Regions from separate parts of the Pedococcus sp. P2_A3 genome, predicted to be linked through region 1. Evidence: riboswitches for the same ligand, from Rfam matches in the RefSeq annotation. Region 1 holds a riboswitch; the other holds the start of a gene.
The links. Region 1 has a riboswitch for cobalamin ahead of AC1DX8_RS15680 (ribonucleoside-diphosphate reductase subunit alpha). Riboswitches for the same ligand answer to the same signal wherever they lie in the genome.

Region 1 (6,892 bases):
CGACGTCGACGGCACGGTGGCGCACGTCCTGCGCGAGGACGTCGCCGCGCTGGAGGCCGCCCACCCAACCGACGCCGTGCGGTTCCTGCCCGGTCACGACCAGTGGGTGATCGGCCCGGGAACCAAGGACGTGCACGTGACTCCGCCAGCACATCGAGACCTCATGACCCGCAAGGCCAACCCCGTCGTCCGCGGTGGTGTCGTCTGCGGCACCTGGGCGAGACGAGGTGGCGAACTCGTGGTGACCTGGCTCGACAGCGCCCGGCGACCCGACGCCGACCTCGAGGAGGAGGGGGCGCGCCTCGCCGCCATCCTCGGCGCTGACCTGCGCCTGCGGGTCAGCGCCTAGTCAGTGGCCACCACGTCGACCGAGATCTCCACCGCGGGCACCGAGCGGCGGTTCTCGAGCCAGTGCAGCGTGTCCCGGTCCTCCGGCCAACCCACTCCCGGGCCGTAGTCGGTCTCGACGCCGTCCCTGTGGTCGGTGATGGTCCCCTGCAGCACGTAGACCGTGCCGGGTCTGCCCCGGTGGTCGTGGAGCGGGCCGAACACACCACCCGGGGCGATGGTCACCATGCGCATGCGCAGCTGACGGCCTTCCAGGCCGGGGATCTCGGGGCCGAGGTCGACCGTGGCGAGCAGCTGCACGTCCACCCCAGTCGTCTCCGGCACGACGGGTTCACTCATCGGGCTTCCCTTCCTACGTTGCCTGGGTGGGTGGTCGGTAGAGCTGCTCCACCGCTGACTCGATGTCGTCTCCCTCGACGTCGACCGGTTCGACGTAGAGGCGGCCCTCGGCGATCAGGTCGTCGCGGACCACGATCACGATGACACCCCGCATCGAGAAACCCGAGCCGTCGACGTGGTGGCCGCGCCAGTCCACCTCGCCCCACTCGGTCTCGCCCGCGACGCAGGAGGCGACCAGGGCGGCCTGGAAGTCCGGCACCCCGGCGAAGACGGACGTCCAGTTCGCCAGCACCTGGGCCCGGCCGCGGAAGGCTCGCCCCGGGTGCGCCGGCTGCGCGCTGGCGTAGTCCTCGGCGAAGTGTGACGCGAACCGGTCGGCGTCGTGGGCGTTCTGGGCCTCGGTCAGGCGCTCGAGCATGCTGCTCACGACTGCCATCGTCGTCCGCCCGGCCCTCCTCAGCAAGGGTCTGCCGTGACCGGGCTGCCGGGACGGGGCTGGCGGGACGGGGCTGGGCTGAAGGAGCTCGCGCGCCGCGGTCAGGGCCGGTCGATCTCCGCGAACACCGGTCGACCCAGCGAGGGGTCGGTGAGGAGCCGGCTGAAGTCGGTGGTGTTGCGGGAGATCGAGATCAGCAGGCGACCATCGGCCAGGGTGATGCCCGGGTGGGCCAGCGGGGCGTACTTGAGCTGTCCGGAGGGGTCCTGGAACTCGGCCCTCGTGCCGCGCTGGGCGGTCCACGGCCCGACGGGGGAGTCGGACGACCACGCGTAGACGGTGTTGCCCAGGTCGCCGTCCCGCTTGGAGACGATGACGAACTGGCCGTCGAGCGCATCCACCGACAGCGTCTGCGAGACGCCTCCCCGAGCAGGCAGGATCGCCGCGGCCCGGGCCGGGTCTCCCACCCAGTCGGCGCCGTCCCAGAACTGCCACGTCGCACGGTTGCGCGCGACCGCGACCGGGGCGCGCGCGGCATACAGGGCACGGCCGAAGGAGTCCTTGCTGGGCAGCCGGGTGCCGTAGACGTAGAGCCAGCCACCGCTGACCGTCATCGCGGAACCCCAGTTGACCTGGTCCGGGGCCGGGTCGTCCGGCGTGATGTCGAGCTGCTGCCGCAGGGCCGGCGCCCCGCCGGCCGGCACGTCGAAGATCGTGGCGCTGCTGCCGAGGTAGGTGAAGTCGAGGCCGCCGGAGGTGCCCCGACGGATGCGAGCGGAGATCACGACGAGGACGTCGCCCTCCGGCCGGGTCACCGACACCACGGACATCGGCCAGTGCACCACGCCGTCAGGCCGGTCGGGGATCACCGGCCCCTGCCCGGCGGTCTCCACCTGCGACGTGCAGAGGCCGCTGGTCACGAGCATCGAGTTCGCGACGACGCGCGGGGTGATGCCGTCGCCGCGGACCGTGTCGCCGAACACCCACACGATCCGGTCGTCCGGCAGCCTGGCGCTGGCCCCGATGTCGCCGGCCTGCCACAGCGGGAGGTCGAGGCCGGCCACGATCCGGTTTAGCTGCGCGACCGTCACCGCAGGTGGCCTCCCCGTCGACGGCACCTTCGCGCAGGCCGGCGCCAGGCGCGGGTATGCCGCGTCGCCGGTGGTCTCGGTGGCCTCGCCGCTGCCGGGCGCGGAGCAGTCCGCGAGGGCGAGGGACGCCACGAGGAGCGCGACCCCGGCGAAGACGGGGGAGACGCGGCGCATGACCGCAATCCTAAGGACGCGACACGCGGACCCAACATGTGGTGCCACGGATTCGCACCACCACCCGCATATGGTGTCTCTTGCTGGTCCGGAGGCCGCGCAATCGGGCTCCGGGGCAAGAGGGAACCCGGTGTGACTCCGGGACTGCCCCGCAGCGGTAAGCGGAAACGACCGCCGTCACCAAGCACTGCTCGCACCACGCGGGTGGGAAGCGACGGCCAGTAGGAACCGGGTCGGCGACCACCAGAAGCACGGTCACCGACGCGTTGGTCCGCGAGTCCGAAGACCTGCCAGCGACCGCGCACGCCGTGTGCGGTGAGTCGTGGCCTCGAGGGCGGGTCACACGACATGCACGGTCGACCGCACCCGGTTCCCGGAGGCGGTGGCCGTGTCGTCGTCCCCTCCTCGTCTCCGCGGCACCGAATCGCTCGCGAGGAGAGAGCAGTGACCGACACGACCACCGAGGTCATCGACGACCCGGCCACAGGACAGCACGCCACCCGCCGCACGACCATGGCGGTGCGCAAGCGCAACGGCGACAGCGAACCCGTCGACGTGATGAAGATCGTGCGCGCCGTGGAGCGCTGGTGCGACGACCTCACCGAGGTCGACCCCATGAGCATCGCCACGCGCACCATCAGCGGCCTCTACGACGGCGCCACGACCGCCGAGCTCGACCGGCTGTCGATCCAGACCGCCGCCGAGATGACTGCCGCCGAGCCGGAGTACTCGCGGCTGGCGGCACGGCTGCTGTCGAACTACATCGACAAGGAGGTGCGGGGGCAGCAGATCGCATCGTTCAGCCAGGCCGTGCGCCTCGGTCACCTCGAGGGCCTGATCGGTGACGAGACCGCGGCCTTCGTCGAGGCCAACGCCCGCAAGCTCGACCACGCCGTCGACGTCACCAACGACCGACGCTTCGAGTACTTCGGCCTGCGCACCGTCTACGACCGCTACCTGCTGCGCCACCCCGAGACGCGAATGGTCCTGGAGACCCCGCAGTACTTCCTGCTGCGCGTCGCCTGCGGCCTGTCCCACACGCCGCAGGAGGCGATCGGCTTCTACCGCCTGATGGCCTCCCTGGCCTACCTGCCGAGCTCACCGACGCTCTTCAACTCCGGCACCCGGCACACACAGATGTCGTCGTGCTACCTGGTCGACTCCCCCCAGGACCAGCTCGAGTCCATCTACGACCGCTACGCGCAGGTCGCCAAGCTGTCGAAGTTCGCTGGGGGCATTGGCATCTCGTGGTCCCGGGTGCGTTCTCGCGGGGCGCTGATCCGCGGCACGAACGGTCACTCCAACGGCATCGTCCCCTGGCTGCGCACCCTCGACTCGTCGGTCTCGGCCGTCAACCAGGGCGGCCGTCGCAAGGGCGCCGCGTGCGTCTACCTCGAGCCGTGGCACCCCGACATCGAGGAGTTCCTCGAGCTGCGTGACAACACCGGCGAGGACGCCCGCCGCACCCACAACCTCAACCTGGCCAACTGGGTGCCCGACGACTTCATGCGCCGGGTGGAGGCCGACGAGCAGTGGAGCCTCATCGACCCGAACGAGGTCCCCGAGCTGCCTGACCTCTGGGGCCCCGCCTTCGAGGAGGTGTATGCCGCCGCGGAGCGCGACGGGCGCTTCGTGCGCCAGGTCAGTGCGCGAGAGCTCTACGGCAAGATGATGCGCACCCTGGCCCAGACCGGCAACGGCTGGATGACCTTCAAGGACGCCAGTAACCGCACCTGCAACCAGACCAGCGACGAGCAGGTGCCGGGAGCACCGGTGGTGCACCTGTCGAACCTGTGCACCGAGATCATCGAGGTGTCCAGCAACGACGAGACGGCGGTCTGCAACCTGGGCTCGGTCAACCTCGCCCAGCACCTGGATGCCGATCGGGCCGGGGTCGACTGGGACAAGCTGCGCGCCACGGTCCGCACCGCCGTCACCTACCTCGACCGCGTGATCGACATCAACTACTACCCGAGCGAGGAGTCGGCCGCCTCGAACCCGCGCTGGCGTCCGGTGGGGTTGGGTGTGATGGGGCTGCAGGACGTGCTGTTCGCGCTGCGACTGCCGTTCGACTCGCCGGAAGCCAAGGAGCTGTCCACCCGGATCGCGGAGGAGGTCTACCTCTCCGCCCTCGAGCGCTCCAGCCAGCTGGCCGCCGACCACGGCGCCCACCCGGCATACGGGCAGACGCGCGCAGCGCGCGGTGACCTGCAACCCGACCTCTGGGACGTCACCCCCACCCAGACCGAGCGGTGGAAGCAGGTGCGCAAGGCCATCAAGGACAACGGACTCCGCAACTCGCTGCTGATCGCGATCGCGCCGACGGCCACCATCGCCTCGATCGCGGGAGCGTACGAGTGCATCGAGCCGCAGGTGTCCAACCTGTTCAAGCGCGAGACGCTGTCGGGGGAGTTCCTCCAGGTGAACACCGCACTGGTGCGCGAGCTCAAGACACGCGGTCTGTGGACCCCCGAGGTGCGCGAGGCGATCAAGCGCAGTGACGGCTCGGTCCAGGGCATCACGCAGATCCCGGAGGACGTGCGCCTGCTCTTCCGCACCGCGTGGGAGCTGCCCCAGAAGTCCCTGATCGAGCTGGCAGCCGCGCGTCAGCCCTACATCGACCAGAGCCAGTCGCTCAACCTGTTCCTCGCCTCGCCGACGATCGGGAAGCTCAGCTCGATGTACCTCTACGCGTGGAAGGCCGGGCTCAAGACGACCTACTACCTGCGGTCGCGCCCGGCGACCCGCATCCAGCAGGCGACGACCTCCGTCGCCGCACCAGTCCCGACGGTCCCGACCGTCCCCGACGAGGAAGCCATCGCGTGCTCCCTCGAGAACCCCGAGAGCTGCGAGGCCTGCCAGTGACCACCACCAGCACCACCTCGACCACCGCCACCAGCACCACGACCACCGCCGGGAAGATGTTGCTCGACCCGGGGATGAACCTCACCCTGCGGCCGATGCGCTACCCGCACTTCTACGAGCGCTACCGCGACGCCATCAAGAACACCTGGACCGTCGAGGAGGTCGACCTGCACTCCGACCTCAAGGACCTCCAGCGGTTGACCGCGGCGGAGCGGCACCTCGTGGGCCGGCTGGTGGCGTTCTTCGCGACCGGCGACACCATCGTCGCCAACAACCTGGTCCTCAACCTCTACCAGCACATCAACTCCCCGGAGGGTCGGCTCTACCTGAGCCGGCAGCTGTTCGAGGAGGCCGTGCACGTGCAGTTCTACCTGACCCTGCTCGACACCTACGTCCCCGACGAGAAGCAGCGGCACGAGGCCTTCGCGGCGGTCGACAACATCCCGTCGATCAAGGACAAGGCCGACTTCTGCTTCCGCTGGATCGACTCGGTCTTCGACCTGGACAAGCTGGAGACCAAGGCGCACCGACGAGCCTTCCTGCTCAACGTAATCTGCTTCGCGGCCTGCATCGAGGGGCTGTTCTTCTACGGCGCGTTCGCGTACGTCTACTTCCTGCGCTCACGGGGCCTGCTCAACGGGCTCGCGAGCGGCACGAACTGGGTGTTCCGGGACGAGTCGATGCACATGGCCTTCGCGTTCGACGTCGTGGAGACCGTGCGCCGCGAGGAGCCGGACCTCTTCGACGAGGAGCTCGCCGACCAGGTGCGGGCGATGATGCGTGACGCCGTGGACGCGGAGGCGCAGTTCGCGCAGGACCTGTTGGGCGGGGGAGTGGCGGGGCTCTCGACGACCGACATGCGCACCTACCTCGAGTCGGTGGCCGACCGTCGCCTCGAGCAGCTCGGGCTCGAGCCCGAGTACGGCTCGAAGAACCCGCTGGCCTTCATGGAGCTCCAGGACGTGCAGGAGCTCTCGAACTTCTTCGAGCGACGCGTCTCGGCCTACCAGGTCGGCGTGACCGGGTCGGTGGGGTTCGACGAGGAGTTCTAGACCGAGGGATTCAGGTCGCAGGGCGCCGGGGCCGGCTCACCACCAGCCCTGGCGCCGCGCCCAGCGCAGCAGCCACAGGCTGATCGACGCCATGACGGCGAGCACGATGATGAGCTGCACCCAGTGGGTGCTGGAGTTGACGATGACGTTCATGCCGTAAATGGACGCGATCGCGGTGACCGGCAGCGTTATCGCCGCGATGACGGCGAGTCGCTCCATGGCCACGGTCATCTTGGTGGTGACCCTCGTCTGGTAGAGCTCGATCACCCCGAAGAGGAACTGGCTCTCGCCGTCCGCGAGGCTGCGCACCCGGTCGAACTGCTCCGACAGGTCGCGGGCGTGGCGCTGCGACTCCTTGCTGGCGAACCGTTCCAGCGACGCCAGTCGCCCGTAGACCTCATGCGCCTGACCGGCCTGGGTCCGGGAGATGAGCAGCTCGTGCCGCAGCAGGAAGAGCTCTTCGAGGAGTTCCTCGGGCTGGTGGAAGTCCGAGCCCATGACCCGCATCTCCAGTGCCGGCAAGCGGCTGGCGACATCCTTGACCGCCGCACTCTGACGCCGCGCCACGGCCGAACCGATGGCGTACG
Region 2 (7,037 bases), on a different contig from region 1:
CGCAGCGCGATGGCGCGGGTCTGGGGTGCCATCAGCCGGCCACCCCTGTCGAAGCACGCACCTGGTCGAGGCGCATCAGCCGTGCCGGGGCGAGGACCTTGGCCACCTGGGGCGCGAAGGCCGGGGAGTCGCAGAGGATGTCGACCGCCGCGCCGTCCGCGACCACCGTGCCCTCCGCCAGCACCACGACCCGGTCGGCCACCGTGGCGGCGAACTCGACGTCGTGGGTCGCCACCGCGAGCGCGGTCCCGCTGGCGGCGAGGCCGCGCAACACTGCGGCGAGCGCGGCCTTGCCGGGGTAGTCCAGTCCCCGCGTGGGTTCGTCGAGCAGCAGCACGCCCGGCGACGCCGAGAGCTGGATGGCGAGCACGAGCGCGAGCTGTTGCCCCTCCGACAGGTCGCGGGGATGGTGCTCCTCCGGTATGCCGGGTGCGAGCCTCGCGAGGGTGGCGACGGTCGTGCCGGGGGTCGCGCCGGACTCGTGGTCGGCCTGGTGGCACTCGGCGTGGACCGAGTCGAGGTACAGCAGGTCCGGCGCGCTCTGGGGGACCAGGCCGACGTGGCCCCGCCGGGTGCGAGGTGCCTCGGCCGCGGGGTCGACGCGGTCCCCGGTGGCCGTCACGACGGTGACCGTGCCGCCACTTCGTGTGCCGCTGCCGTGCAGGGCCCAGAGCAGTGAGGACTTCCCCGACCCGTTGCGGCCCATGAGGACGGCGACCTCACCGTCGCGCAGGGTCAGGTCCACCGAGCGCACCGCCGCCACGGAGCCGTGGGTGACCGAGACCTCGGTGGCCACGAGGCGACCGCTGCCCCGAGCGGAGCCGCGCGTGGTCGGGAGCCCGGGTGCGGCGAGGGTGCTGTCGGCGAGCTCGGCTCGCAGGGCGGTGGCTGCCCGACGGGCGTCCCGCACCGTCAGGGGCAGGGGGTCCCAGCCCGCCCAGCGACCGAGGTGGACCACCGGTGGTGCGAGGGCGGCGGTGGCCATGACATCGCGGGGAGCGCCGTGGGTGACGGTGCCGTCGTCGTGCACCTCGACCACCCGGTCGGCCGCGCCGATGATCCGCTCCAGCCGGTGCTCGGACAGCAGGACGGTCAGGCCCAGGTCGTGGACCAGCCGGGTGAGGGTCGCGAGGACCTCCTCGGCGCCGGTCGGGTCGAGGGCGGAGGTGGGTTCGTCCAGCACGAGGAGCCGAGGGCTGGCGGTGAGCACCGAACCGATCGCGACCCGCTGCTGCTCGCCGCCGGACAGGTCACGCAGCGGTGCGTCGCGCAGGTCGGCGATCCCGAGGAGGTCGAGCACCTCCTCGACCCGGCGCCGCATGGCTGGGGGGTCGAGTGCCAGCTGTTCGAGGGTGTAGGCCAGCTCCTCCTCCACGGTGTCCGTGACGAACCCGGCCAGCGGGTCCTGCCGCACCACCCCGACCACAGCGGCGAGGTCCCGTGGCCGGTGCGTGCGTGTGTCGTGGCCGAAGACCGAGACCCGACCCGAGAGGTGGCCGCCGGTGAAGTGGGGGACGGTGCCGTTGACCGCGCCGAGCAGCGTCGACTTGCCCGAGCCGGTCCGACCCGTGACGACGACGAGCTCGCCCTCCTCGACGGCGAACGACGCCGAGCGGATCGCCGGCCGGGGGCTGCCGGCATACCGGATGGAGACGTCGGCGAAGACGACGGGGGCGTGGGGGTCGGGCAGCACGGAGGCGGTGGCGGTCATCGGTCACCACCGCCACGAGTGGCCGGTGGGGCGGGGGCGACCCAGGCCGGCAGGGCCGCGGCCAGGATGCCGACGACGGCGAGCATCGGCAGCGCCGGCGCGGCCAACGGCTCGACGGGAAGGACGAGCGTGCCCGGTGCGCGAGTCGTCTGCACCACCACCAGCACGGCGGCCACCACGCCGGAGGCGGCGACCAGCCACTCGGGCAGGGCCCACGGGTCGGGCCGGTAGACGCTGCGCTGCACGCTGCGCCCACCGACCCGCATGCCGATCGCCGACAGGCCCAGGCCGAGGACGAGCATGGGGAGGCCGACGACGGCGGGAGCGGTGCTGTCGAGGAGCCCGTACATCCCGATCCCGGCTCCCAGCAGCCCGGTCAGGGTCAGCGCGGCGGTGAGCCGGCGGGTGGGCGCTGACTGCTCGGTGCGGCGACCGTAGCCGCGGGAGTCCATCGCGGAGGCCAGTGCGAGCGACCGGTCGAGGGTGTCGTGCAGCACCGGCAGGGCCACCCGGCCCACCGACCGGATCCCGGCGCCACCCTCGCCGCGCAGCACCCGGGCCCGCCGCACCCGCTGGACGCTCTCCGCCAGCTGCGGCGCGACGGTGACCGAGATGACCACCGCCGTGCCGATCTCGTGCAGCGCACTCGGGAGGGCCCGCAGGAGGCGCTTGGGGTTGGCCAGGGCGTTGGCTGCACCGATGCAGGCGATGAGGCTGGCCAAGCGCAGTCCTTCGACCGCGGCCGCGAGCAGGCCTTCGAGGTAGAGGGGACCGAGCAGCGTGATGCCCGGCAGCGCCACGCTCGGCAGCGAGTAGAGCCTCGTGCTGCCGAACTTGTAGCCCACCACCACGTGCAGGAGCAACCGCACCACGATGATGAACGCCCCGAGCCCGAGGTAGAGCCGGAACGCCCGCGCCCACGGCGAGCTGCCGCGTCGGGCTGCGACCACGAGGCTGGCGACGGTCACGGCGAGCAGAAGCAGGAGGGGGTTGGTCATGCGCGAGCAGGCCACCGCCAGCCCGATCGCCCACACCCACCAGGCGACCGGGTGGAGGTGACGGGACAGCGGTGGTCCTGCGGTGCGCACGGGCCTCCCTCAGCCGGTGGCTCGGCGGCGGATCGCGAGGTATGCCGCCCCGGCGCCGACCAGCCCGACCAGGCCCAGCCCGGCCAGCAGCGTGGTGGGCGAGCCGGAGTCGGTGGACTCCGGCTGGGCAGCGGCGGCGCTGCCACCGGCACTCGTGGCGTCGCCCGCCGGCGTCGTCCCGCTGGTGGCACCGTCCGTCGGCGACGGGGCGGTCGTGCTGCCCAGCGCCGTGGTCGACGGCGCTGCGGCGGGCCTGGTCACCGACGAACCCGCAGCCGAGCTGGTTCCGGCGACGGATGTCGACCCCGCCGAGGTGCTCGAGCTGGGGGGGCGCGCAGGGGTGGTCCCGACGGGCTTGGGCGTCGGCTTGGGCGCCGGCGGCCGGCTCGACGAGGACGACGGGCTCGGCGTGGGCGTGGGAGCCGGCGCGGAGGCGCCTGGAGGCGGGCTGCTGGGTGCCCCACCGGAGCCGAAGGCGAACCCGATGACACTGCCCGGCGCTGGGTTGTAGTCCGCCACGCCAGCGCTGCTGTAGGTCCATGACCCGCCGCGAGAGGCGTGGAAGAAGGCCCAGTAGGCACTCGCTGGCGGCATGCGCTGGCAGGTCTGGTTGGACGGGACGCCGTTGATCTTGCAGACGACGCCGTCGCCGTACATCGGGACGTAGTTCACTCCCGCGACGGCTTGGAGGGCGCCGCCGGCGGTGGAGGGGTCGCCCGGCGAGCAGAGGGTCGTGCTGCTCGACCCGTAGTCGATGACCACCGTGACGCCGGTGCTTCCCGAGCACGCCGCGGCCTGGGCGGCCCCGCCCGGGAGGGCGAGGCCACCGGCCAGGACGAGGCCAGCGGCGGCGACGAGGCGCGCGAGTCGCCGCATCAGGCGTGCACGCCCTTGCGCCGGGCCAGCACCATCGCGCCGACTCCGGCGAGCAGGAGCAGGGTGCCGAGCAGCGACGTCGCGGCCACGTCGGCCCCGGTGCGGGCGAGTGCTCCGGGCACGGCTGAGGCGGCGCCGGCGGGGTCACCCGAGCCGGCCGCAGGAGCGGCCGTCGTGGTCGACGTCGCCGGACGGCTCGTGGTCGTCGTGGTGGTCGTCGTGGTCACCGGCGGCGCGGGGCAGGCCGTGGCCGCGGGAGCGTCCTGCACGCCAGGGGCGGCGACCTCGACCAGCGACCCGCCGGCCAGGGCCAGGGTCGACTGGGGGGTGGCCCGCAGCTCGCGGTTCACGGCCGCGTCGAATGCGGTCTGCTCGGTGGGCGTGGTCGGCGTGGTCTCGAGCGTCGTGCGGTCGGCGGTGGTGAACGCGATGCCACCACTCGACGCCGCTGGCGCGGTCGGGCCGACCTGCAGGGTCACCAGGAACGCGCTGGCGGAATCGGCCGGTACGGTGCGCCCGCCGGCGTAGAAGGCCTGGGCGGCCACGGCGGTGGTGTTGGCGTTGGTCGTGCCGTCGGAGCTGCTGAAGGCGCCGGAGGGCGCCTGCAGGGCCTCGAGGCGATCCAGCGCCCGGCCGAGCGCGGCGCTGGCCCGGGCGGGCAAGGTGTTCGCCCCGGTGCCGCAGAGCAGCGCGAGACCGGAGGCGACCAGCGCCTGCGCGGCGAAGGCCGTGGCGTCGGGGTCGCTGGTGCAGCCCGCGCCCTCGAGCGCGCCGCGGAACCCGCCGTCCGCGCACTGCTGGGCGAGCAGGAAGGCCACCGAGTCGGTGGAGAGCGGTTCACCGGCGCGCGCCAGGGCGATCAGGGCCAGCGACTGGCCGATCGTGTTGGAGTAGTCGCACGGGGGGAAGCCGCAGTCGACCGGCAGGTCGGAGAAGCGTCCCGGCTCCACGGCGCCCTCGGCGTCACGGAGGCCCGCGATGAGGTCGAGGCCACCCACGTCGTGCGGGTTGGCCCCGTGGGCCACCGCGGCCAGCAGGGCCTTCGCGGTGGGCCCGGCGTACTGGGAGGCGAAGTCGGTGCCGAGGTAGCTCCCGATGTTCGTGTCGAGGTACCCGTAGCTGGCGTCGGCCTGGGCGGCCTGGGTGCCGACGGCGTCGAGCGCGAGGATCGCGTCGATGGTGTTGCCGCCGTCGAAGAAGGTCGAGCCCGGGTAGACGTAGTGGTCGCCATCGGCGGCCAGCGTGCTGGCGATGAAGGCGGCGGCGCTGCCGGACTCCGGGACGGCGGCGAGAGCGGCGGCGGCAGCCGCGGCCTTGGCCATCACCCTGGCGGCGGCTGACGGGGCGGACGCGCTGCTCGTGGTGGACGACTCGGCCGACGGCAGGCCGGTGGTCGGGCCCGCGGTCGGCGTGGTCGTGGTGGAGGTGGACGTGGTGGACGTGGTGGACGTCGACGTCGTGGACGGATCGGTGGACGTCGTGCCGGTCGACGTCGGGCTCGACGTGCTGGTGCTGGAGGTGGTGGTGCTCGTGCCCGTCCCGGTGGGGCTGGTGGTCGTGACGGGGGTGGGTTCGGTCGTGCCGGCGAACGCCGCGCCGGGGACGACCAGGGTGGCTGCCAGGGCCAGGGCGAGCGCAGTCGCCGGACGGGCCCTGCGAAGGGTGCGGTGCATGGTGCCTCTTCACTGCGAACGGTGTCGCGACGGGTGCACCGGCACCAGAACGTGAAAGACCCCCGGCGTCGCTGGAAGCGACATCGGGGGGCGGCCTCGGACCAGGTGTCCGGGCTCCGCCCCGCGTACCTCGACGGAAATGGAGCCGCTTCGCGATCCAGGTGTTCCGGCTTGCCGCGTTTCAGGCGGCCTACGGTTGCGGGTCAGCGCCGGCATCTGACCGGCTTCCCCTGGTGTCGCGTCGTGGTGTCGCCCTAGGACGACGTCGCTCAGGGTACACCGCGATCAGGGGTCGTCCCGCCGTGCGCACGTGCCGTTCGTCACGACTGGCTAGACTGTGCTGCACAGGCGTCGAACCGGCCATCACCGGGGAGCCTCCGGAAGAACGGCAGGGCGCCGCGCGGCATACGCGGGGCACCCGGCTCACTAGAACCGGACGGGTGGGTCCGTCACAACCTTGGGCAAGAGCGGTCGTATGCCGCGTGCGTGAGCACGCGGGGCGCGGCAAGCGAGGTGGCACCGCGGTGCCGTCGGGAAACCCCGGCGACGTCGTCCTCGTGTGAAGACACGAGTTGATGTGAGGACCGCCGACACCATGACCTACCCCAAGGTCTCCCGCGACACCGAGCCCGCTGGCGTGCCCGCCTCGCCCCGCTTCCCCGAGATCGAGGAGCGCATCCTCAGGTACTGGGACGAGGACGGCACCTTCGTCGCGTCGGTGGAGAACCGCTCGGCCGGCACGAACGGTGACAACGAGTTCGTCTTCTACGACGGCCCGCCGTTCGCCAACGGCCTGCCCCACTACGGCCACCTGCTGACCGGCTACGTCAAGGACCTCATCCCGCGCTACCAGACGATGCGTGGTCGCCGGGTCGAGCGCCGGTTCGGCTGGGACACCCATGGTCTCCCTGCAGAGCTCGAGGCGATGGCGCAGCTGGGCATCAAGACCAAGGACGAGATCCTCGAGATCGGCATCGAGGAGTTCAACGCGAAGTGCCGCCAGTCGGTGCTGAAGTACACGGGGGAGTGGCGGGAGTACGTCACCCGCCAGGCCCGGTGGGTCGACTTCGACCACGACTACAAGACGCTCAACCCCGACTACATGGAGTCGGTCATCTGGGCGTTCAAGTCGCTGCACGACAAGGGCCTGATCTACGAGGGCTTCCGCGTGCTGCCCTACTGCTGGAACGACCAGACGCCGCTGTCGAACCACGAGCTGCGCATGGACGACGACGTCTACCAGATGCGCCAGGACCCGGCCGTGACCGTCGGTGTGCGACTGTCCACCGGGGAGCTGGCGCTGGTCTGGACGACCACGCCCTGGACGCTGCCCTCGAACCTCGCGGTGATGGTCCACCCCGACATCGACTACGTCGTCGTGGAGTCGTCCGTGCCGACCGGCAGCACCGAGCGCTACGTCATCGGCGCGGAGCGTCTCCCGAGCTACGCGCGTGACCTGTTCGGCGACCCCAAGGCCGACGTCGAGTCGTTCGTCGTCGAGCGGCTGAAGGGCCGCGACCTGCTCGGTCGCTCCTACACCCCGCCGTTCAGCTACTACCAGGGCCACGAGAACGCCCACCGCGTCGTCGAGGCCGACTTCGTCACGACCAGCGACGGCACCGGCCTGGTCCACAGCGCCGGGGCCTTCGGTGAGGACGACAAGGTCGTCACCGACCGCGAGGGCATCGA

Region 2: linked by a shared signal. The riboswitch ahead of AC1DX8_RS19330 (prenyltransferase/squalene oxidase repeat-containing protein) and the one ahead of AC1DX8_RS15680 (ribonucleoside-diphosphate reductase subunit alpha) in region 1 are both predicted to bind cobalamin.

The regions. Positions count from the first base shown of each region.
Region 1 covers NZ_JBFUCW010000020.1:17,041-23,932, reverse strand. The annotation lists gene AC1DX8_RS15700 (DNA glycosylase AlkZ-like family protein) at 1-349, shown strand, start outside; gene AC1DX8_RS15695 (cupin domain-containing protein) at 346-687, opposite strand; gene AC1DX8_RS15690 (nuclear transport factor 2 family protein) at 701-1,105, opposite strand; gene AC1DX8_RS15685 (DUF4185 domain-containing protein) at 1,225-2,388, opposite strand; cobalamin riboswitch at 2,456-2,697, shown strand; gene AC1DX8_RS15680 (ribonucleoside-diphosphate reductase subunit alpha) at 2,833-5,253, shown strand; gene AC1DX8_RS15675 (ribonucleotide-diphosphate reductase subunit beta) at 5,250-6,305, shown strand; gene AC1DX8_RS15670 (CorA family divalent cation transporter) at 6,342-6,892, opposite strand, start outside.
Region 2 covers NZ_JBFUCW010000031.1:25,877-32,913, forward strand. The annotation lists gene AC1DX8_RS19310 (ECF transporter S component) at 1-32, opposite strand, end outside; gene AC1DX8_RS19315 (ABC transporter ATP-binding protein) at 32-1,711, opposite strand; gene AC1DX8_RS19320 (energy-coupling factor transporter transmembrane component T) at 1,708-2,799, opposite strand; gene AC1DX8_RS19325 (hypothetical protein) at 2,809-3,675, opposite strand; gene AC1DX8_RS19330 (prenyltransferase/squalene oxidase repeat-containing protein) at 3,675-5,348, opposite strand; cobalamin riboswitch at 5,453-5,578, opposite strand; gene ileS (isoleucine--tRNA ligase) at 5,944-7,037, shown strand, end outside.